Regions from separate parts of the Mesorhizobium sp. ES1-3 genome, predicted to be linked through region 1. Evidence: predicted binding sites of a transcription regulator. Region 1 holds the regulator's gene; the other holds the start of a gene.

Region 1 (4,018 bases):
CGTCGCCTCGCGAGAAGCGCACGCAGGACTACATCACCGGCCGCTTCGGCTGATATCACGCATACGAGGACCAGGATCATGGCCGAACACACAGTCGCAGCCTTCGACGAGGATCTCGGACAGATCAGCAGGCTGATCAGCGACATGGGCGATCTCGCCGGCACGATGGTCGGTGGCGCCACCAAGGCGCTGCTGAATTCGGACAACGCGCTGGCACAGCGCGTCGTCTCCGACGACGCCATCATGGACGCGCGCCAGCGCGAACTCGACGACCGCGCCATCACCCTGATCGCCAAGCGCCAGCCGATGGCCGACGATCTGCGCCATGTCGTCGGCTCGATCCGCATGGCGGGCGATCTCGAGCGCATCGGCGACCTTGCCAAGAACATCGCCAAGCGCGTCGGCTCCGTCGGCCTCACCGCCACGCCGCGCGACCTGTCGCATTCGATCGACTCCATGGCGCAGCTGGTGCTGATCCAGGTGCAGGGCGTGGTCGAGGAATATGCGGCCGGCGATGCCGCCGCACTCGCCAAGCTCAGGAACGACGACGAACGCATCGACGTCAAATACACCTCGGTGTTCCGCGAACTCCTGACCTACATGATGGAGGATCCGCGCAACATCACGGCTTGCACGCATCTTTTGTTCTGCGCCAAGAACCTCGAACGCATCGGCGACCATGTGACCAACATCGCCGAGAATGCGTACTATGTGCTGACTGGCACGCAACTGCCCGCCAATCGTCCGAAGCAGGACGAGACGGCGATGTCGGTGCCGGCGGCTTGACGGCAGGGATGATCAATCGATGATCGCGCCACGCATCATGGTGGTGGAGGACGAGGAGCCGCTCGGTGTGCTCCTGCGCTACAATCTGGAATCGGAAGGGTACCAGGTCGAGGTGGTGACGCGCGGCGACGAAGCCGAGATCCGCCTCCAGGAGAACGTGCCCGACCTCCTGGTGCTCGACTGGATGGTGCCGGCGGTTTCCGGCATCGAGCTCTGTCGGCGCCTGCGAATGCGGCCCGAGACCGAGAGGCTGCCGATCATCATGCTGACGGCACGCGGCGAGGAGAGCGACCGCGTGCGCGGCCTTTCGACCGGTGCCGACGACTATCTGGTCAAGCCGTTCTCGACGCCGGAATTCATGGCCCGGGTCAAGGCGCTGCTACGCCGCGCCAAGCCGGAAGTGCTGTCCAGCGTGCTCAAGGTCGGAGACATCGTGCTCGACCGCGAATCGCACCGGGTCTATCGCAAGAAGAGCGAGATCCGGCTTGGCCCGACCGAGTTCCGGTTGCTAGAGTTCATGATGCGCCATCCCGGCCGGGTGTTCTCGCGCAGCCAGCTGCTCGACAATGTCTGGGGCGAGACGATCTATATCGACGAGCGCACCGTGGACGTGCATGTCGGACGGCTGCGCAAGGCGGTCAACAATGGCCGCATGCCGGACGTCATCCGCACCATCCGCGGCGCGGGCTACGCGATCCGCGAGGATTAAAGCGCCGCTCAGCCAGCGCGAGTGCAGCGAAACATGCCTCGCCTCGCGGAAATGGCCATTCAACTCGCTGTGCCGTTGCCATGTCGAGCGTGCTGTCGGGTTTGCGCATCTGAACCGGTGTCGAACTTTCCACTCCCCCCAACGTCGGCGTCACACCGATCACACGGCATGGGTGTCACTGTCATCGAAGCCGTCAATAGCTTGGGACGCCCAGTCAAGCAGTTGGGACGCGCAGTCCTGGCGTCCGGCCATGCGTTTCCCGGACTGCAAGGCGTTGCACGGTTTCAGGCAACGCTCTTCCCGGCACTCCCTCTCACTTGCACGCTCAGCGCGAAAATCTCCTGGTCGACGAAAGTCAATGCGCGCATGGCGCAGCCTTCGCGAATGAGCGGCAGCTCGTTCGGCTCGGTGTCGAAGGAAATCGATTCCGAATGCTGGCCGCCGGCGGTGTGGGCGATGGCCTCGCGCAACGCCGGCTCGATCAGGTCGAAGGCGGCGGCGCTGACGCCGACCATGGCGACCGGTGCGGGATCGATCAGCGCGAACAGGCTGCCAAGCCCGTATCCGAGCGTTTCGCCGGCCTTGCGGTAAAGAGATCGGGGGCTAGGGCGGTCTGCGGCGTAAACCTGCCTGAGGGCTTATATCACGTGCCCGTTCCGCCGGCGTGACCTATAGCCGGCGCCGCGCGGCAAGACGCGCCTTCATCCGTGCCTTTGCCGATTCAGTGCCATCGTGGAAGGTGTCGAACCACTTGTCCCATGGCACTTCCAGCGTGCCGTAGTTCACCTCAAAGTAGCGATGATGAAGCTGGTGGTGGAAGGTGCCCAGGTCGACGCGCTTGCGCCCGGCCAGCCAGAGCCCTTCGAACCCGGTATGGGTGGTAATGGCGTAAAGGCCATAGAACATCAGGTGGCAGATAAGATGCACCGGGCTGGACGGAACAACGAAATGGACCAGCGCGGTTCCGAAATAGAAAATGTGTTCAACCGGGTGCATCGCAAGGCCCGACCACGGCCCCACATCAATATTGCGGTGATGCAGCGCGTGGATGCGGTAAAGGAGCTTCGTATGGAGCAGCCGGTGAATCCAGTAGAAGTAGAAACTCTCCCAGATCGGGATCAACAGGAAGAGGCCGACGAACCAGACCGGGTGGCCGGACCATGTTAGAGTCGGCGCATAGCCATTGGCCATCGCCCACCAGACCAGCGCCTCGTATGCCGACCAGATCGTTACGCCCGAAGCCAGCGACCAGAACACGTTGTCGGCCAGTTGGCTGTCGAAACTGAAGGCGCGCCCCTTGCGCGGGTAGGGGCGCGGATCAAACTTCTTGTCGGTGCCCTGCAACTGGTGGCGGTGAAAAACAAGATGCAGCCCCTGCGCTACAACTACCGTCAGGCCGAAGTTTCGTAGCCAGATCACCCCGATCCATAGCCCTGGCTCCTTCGCCTGGGCAAGCGTGGGGCTGGCCAAGGCATAAGCCGCGAAGGCCAGCCCCACGATGACGAGATTGATTGAGACAGGCAGCCAGCTTCCGACATACCAGCGAAAGATCGCTGCGAGGTTCAGCGGCCAGCGCCAGACCGGCGCAATCTCAATGGGCAGGCTGTCGGGGACGTGGTTCCATTCCTTCCGGTCTGACATCGATGTCGCTCTTTTCCGGCCGTGGTTCATGCGCAGGGTATTGCTCGGAAATTGACAACACAAAGAATATCTTTTCAGGTATTGGGGTCATTTTAATTGATGGTAAGATCTCATGAAAACACCGCACCCGACCTGGCTGCTCGCCTTCGAGGCGGCGGCGCGGTATGGCAGTTTCACCGCCGCGGCCGCTGAGCTGAACCTGACCGCAGCGGCCGTCAGCCAGCATATCCGCCTGCTGGAAAAGCATGTCGGCGCGCGGCTGTTCGAGCGGCTGCCGCGCGGCGTTGCGCTGACGGATATCGGCCAGGCCTATGCCCAGCCGGTGCGCCAGTCCTTCGCCGAGTTGCAGCGGGCGACGGACGGTCTCTTCGCGCGCCCATCGCGGCGGGTGGTGCGGGTGCGCGCCTCGATCACTTGGGCGGCGTTGATCCTTGCGCCCCGGTTGGCCGATTTTCGGCAGGCCCACCCAGAGATCGACATCCAACTCTCCACCTTCGTCTGGTCCGATCGTTTTGAAGCCGGCAACAGCGATGTCGACATCCGCTGGGGGCACGGCGACTGGCCCGAGGGTGCGGTTCAACTGCTGGCCCATGAATCCGCGATCGTCGTCTGCCATCCTGCCGACACCGCCTGGTTGGCGGGGCGCCGGGACATCCGCGACTTCCCCTTTGCCTGCCTGCACCATGTGATCGGGTTTGAGACCGAGTGGCAGCGCCTGTCGGATCATTTCGGCCTCGCCCTCCCGGCCCCGCCGCAGCGTGCCCGCTACGATTCATCGCTGCTCGCGCTGTGGGCGATGACCACGGGCGGCGGCGCCATGATCGTTCTGGAGAGTTTCGCCAGGCCGTTTCTCGATTCCGGCCAACTGGTCGCGCCCTTGCC
Region 2 (4,018 bases), on a different contig from region 1:
GCCGATTCGATAAAGCCCGGCGCGACGCAGTTGACGGTGATGTTGCGGGTGGCGATCTCCTGCGCCAGCGATTTGGACAGGCCGATCATACCGGCTTTGGACGCGCAGTAGTTCGCCTGACCGGGATTGCCGGTCACCCCGACCACCGAAGTGATGTTGATGATGCGGCCATGGCGGCGGCGCATCATCGGGTGGGTCAGCTCACGGGTCAGCCGGAAAACGGCGGCGAGATTGACCTCCAGCACCGTGTCCCAGTCGGCGTCCGACATGCGCACGAACAGGCCGTCCTTGGTGATCCCGGCATTGTTGACCAAGATGTCGACACCCTCGAGATCGGCCTCCGCCTTCTGGCCGAGTGCCTTGACCTCGTCGCGGTTCGACAGGTTGGCCGGGAACAGCTTGACCCGGTCGCCCAGTTCGGAGGCCAGCGTCTCCAGTTTCTCGACGCGCGTGCCGTGCAGGCCGACGATCGCGCCCTGCGCATGCAGCACCCTGGCGATCGCCTCGCCGATGCCCCCCGATGCGCCGGTGACAAGCGCCTTGCGGCCGGTCAATTCGAACATTTTTGTCTCCAGGTTGAGAAGAGGGCACCCCATATAGGGATGGTATCAAATGGCGTTTTATGCAAGCGCCGCCAATGCCGCCTCGACCTCGGCCGCGGAATCTACAGAGGCGGTGGCGATGTCGCGGTTGATGCGACGAGCCAGTCCCGAAAGCACCTTGCCGGCGCCGATCTCGTAAAGCGTCGAGACACCGTTGGCGCCGAACCATTCCACAGTTTCGCGCCAACGCACGCGACCGGTCACCTGCTCGACCAGACGCCGGGCGATCTCGTCGGGATCGATCGATGGCTGCACCGATACGTTGGAAAGGACGGGAACGACTGGCGCAGTCTTTGCCACGCCGGCAAGAGCCTCGCGCATGACGTTGGCCGCAGGTGCCATCAGCGCAGAATGGAAGGGCGCCGACACCTGCAGCATCAGCGCCCGTTTGGCGCCCTTTTCGGTGCACAGTTTCGCTGCCAGCTCAACCGCGGCCTTCGCACCTGAGATGACCAGCTGGCCGCCGCCATTGTCGTTGGCGATCTGGCAAATCGAGCCCTTTGCGGCCTCGGCACAGGCAGCTTCGACATCGGCCTGCTCCAACCCGATGATCGCCGCCATGGCGCCTTCGCCGGCCGGCACCGCTGCCTGCATGGCGTTGCCGCGAATGCGCAGCAGACGGGCGGCATCGCCAACAGAAACGAAGCCGGCGGCGGCGAGTGCCGAATATTCGCCCAGCGAGTGGCCGGCGACATAGGCGACCTTGTCGTTCAGCGAGAAACCGCGCGCTTCCAGCGCCCTGATCGCCGCCAACGACACCGCCATCAGCGCCGGCTGCGCGTTGGCCGTCAGCGTCAAGGTCTCTTCGGGACCTTCCCAGATCAGCTTCGACAGGTTTTCGCCGAGCGCGTCGTCGACTTCCTGGAAAATCCTACGTGCCTCGGGAAAGGCATCGGCGAGATCCTTGCCCATGCCGACAGCCTGGCTGCCTTGTCCCGGAAAGGTGAATGCAACGGCCATGCGAGGGCTCCCCAGACTGGTTTTGCTTGCCTGATACTACGAATTTTCCCTGCCTGTGGCGCAAGGCAGCCTGCCAAGTCAAGCCACTTCAGCCCATGCCGAACGCCGTATCCGCGCGCGCGTGCCTGTTCCAAAAGGCTTTTTGGCGATCACACCTGATGAAAACCGCTCACGAATCGTTTGCTGGCTCTTCTTATTTCCGCCACAGGCGCTAGCCTTGCGTGACAATTATATGACAATCGAATGACGTGGGTCGTCTTTGGGTGGGAAGTTAAAGTGGCAAAGAGTTTCAAACGTACCGGCAACGCCGCGCCGCAATTCCTGGAAGACGATCCGTCCACGGGCTATCTGCCGGGCCGGAAATGGCCGGTCGTCCGCTACGGACTGATCAGCCTGGCGATCTCGGCTGTCCTGGTGTTCGCCATCGAACTGATCGTGCGGGGTGATGTCGCCGGCACCGTTTCCTTCTTCCTGCAGCCGCTCAAGCCCGGCTGGACCACCATCGTCGTGTTCGCGCTGATCCTGATCGGCCTCGACGCGGTGCTCGGCCGCAGTCATCAAAGCCTGATGATCGTGGCGCCGCTGACCCTGTCGCTGGCCTTTGTCGGCCACCAGAAATCGCATTATCTCGGCGATCCGCTCTACCCGACCGATTTTCTCTATGCCCGCCAGATCTTCGCCCTGCTGCCGCTCCTTGTGCGCGACCGGCCTATGACCGCGCTCGCCATGGTCGTGGGCATCGTCGCCGGCCTGTCCCTGCTGGTCTACGGCTGGCGGCTTTGGCGCCGCAAGGTTCCGGCCCTCAGCCACAAGGGCCGCCTTGCCCGGCTGACGCTGGCGGTGCCGCTGCTCGCCTTCTTCGTCTCGATCATGGACTATGCCACTTTCTCGTGGACGCGGGACCGGCTGCAGATCATCCCGATCATGTGGGACCAGAAGGAAAACTACGCCTCCAACGGCTTTGCGCTCGCCTTCGCGCTCAACGTGCCGATGGCGCACGTCTCGGCCCCGCCAGGCTATTCCGACAAGGCTATTGCGGCCATTGACCGAACCAATGTGACCGCCTCGGTGCCGGCCCAGAAGCCAGACATCATCGTCGTCATGAGCGAATCCTTCTGGGATCCGACCAAGCTGCCCGGCGTCACCATCACCCCCGATCCGATGCCCAATGTGCGGGCGCTTCGCTCGGGTTCGATGTTCTCGCCTGAATTCGGCGGCATGACCGCCAATATCGAATTCGAGGCGCTGACCGGGTTCTCGAACGCCTTCCTGCCGGCCGGCAGCATCCCCTACCAGCAATATGTGCGCACCCCGACACCGTCGATGGCGACCTTCCTGAAGAGCGAAGGCTATAAGGCGCGTGCCATCCATCCAGGCACCAACTGGTTCTGGAATCGCGGCGCGGTCTATGCCGATTTCGGTTTCAACGACTTCAAATCGGAAGAGACGCTGCCGCCCATGCAAAAGCGCGGACCGCTGGCATCCGACGCCGCGATGACCGACGAAATCATCCGCGAAGCCGATGCCAGCGACGACCCCGTGTTTTTCTTCGCGGTCAGCCTGCAGAACCACGGCCCCTATGAACCGAGACGTTATTCCAACCCGACCCACTCGGTGCAAGCCCCGATCAGCCAGTGGGCGCGTGAGTCGCTGCTCTCCTATGCCGAGGGTTCAGCCGACGCGGACCACGGCCTCGAACGGCTGGTCGAATGGGCCAAGACGCGCGAGCGGCCGACGATTGTCGTCTTTTTCGGCGACCATCTGCCGCCACTTGGACCGGTCTATGTCGAGACCGGCTTCCTGAAGGACAACGTCGCGCCCCGCAGGGAACCGACACCGGAGGCGGCTCTCGAACATCACGCGACACCGCTGATCATCTGGTCGAACCGCTCAGGCCCGGTCGAGAATCTGGGGACGGTGAGCCCTGCCTTCCTCCCCTATCATATCCTCACCGCGGCGGGCATCACCCACCCTTACTACACCGGCTTCCTGGGCGAGATGCGGGAGCGCTATCGCGTTGTCGACCGCAACCTGCTGCTCACGCCGACGGGTGAGGCCACGTCCGACTGGGCGCGACAGCAGGAGATCGACCCGGCGATCCGCGATTTCCGGCTGATCCAGTACGACATGATGTTCGGCAAGCGCCATGCGGCGCCCGACTTCTTCCCCGAGACGGTCGACAAGGTCGTCTCCCATACGAGTTGAGTGGCTCGATCCCCTCAGTAATGCGCGCTCTCGGTATCGGCGCTCAATTCGTCAGTTGCAGCTTCGAGAACTTGTTGGCGATCTGCTGAAAGACGTTCGGCAGCTTGGCCGGGTCGTTGACGGCGTAGTAATCGCTCGGGTCGGAAGCGCAGGCGCTGTAAAGCGTGCGGTTGGCGGCGGTGTCGGACTGCAGCACCATCGTGTAAATCTGCACTCCCTCGTTCTTCAACTGCGTGCAGACGCTCTTGGTC

Evidence for each region. The regulator PhoB, encoded in region 1, activates phosphate uptake and scavenging genes when phosphate is short. The targets are predictions, from matches to a motif close to TGTCATNNANCTGTCAT.
Region 2: a site for PhoB is predicted at 1,784-1,800, ahead of LB536_RS06350 (LTA synthase family protein). Genes of this name have one in related genera too.

The regions. Positions count from the first base shown of each region.
Region 1 is NZ_JAIUGW010000005.1:58,792-62,809, reverse strand. It holds gene pstB (phosphate ABC transporter ATP-binding protein PstB) at 1-53, shown strand, start outside; gene phoU (phosphate signaling complex protein PhoU) at 79-786, shown strand; gene phoB (phosphate regulon transcriptional regulator PhoB) at 806-1,495, shown strand; partial or broken gene LB536_RS09530 (sugar kinase) at 1,780-2,112, opposite strand; gene LB536_RS09525 (sterol desaturase family protein) at 2,165-3,136, opposite strand; gene LB536_RS09520 (LysR family transcriptional regulator) at 3,249-4,018, shown strand, end outside.
Region 2 is NZ_JAIUGW010000003.1:215,634-219,651, forward strand. It holds gene fabG (3-oxoacyl-[acyl-carrier-protein] reductase) at 1-563, opposite strand, end outside; gene fabD (ACP S-malonyltransferase) at 621-1,562, opposite strand; gene LB536_RS06350 (LTA synthase family protein) at 1,806-3,767, shown strand; gene LB536_RS06355 (pilus assembly protein) at 3,811-4,018, opposite strand, start outside.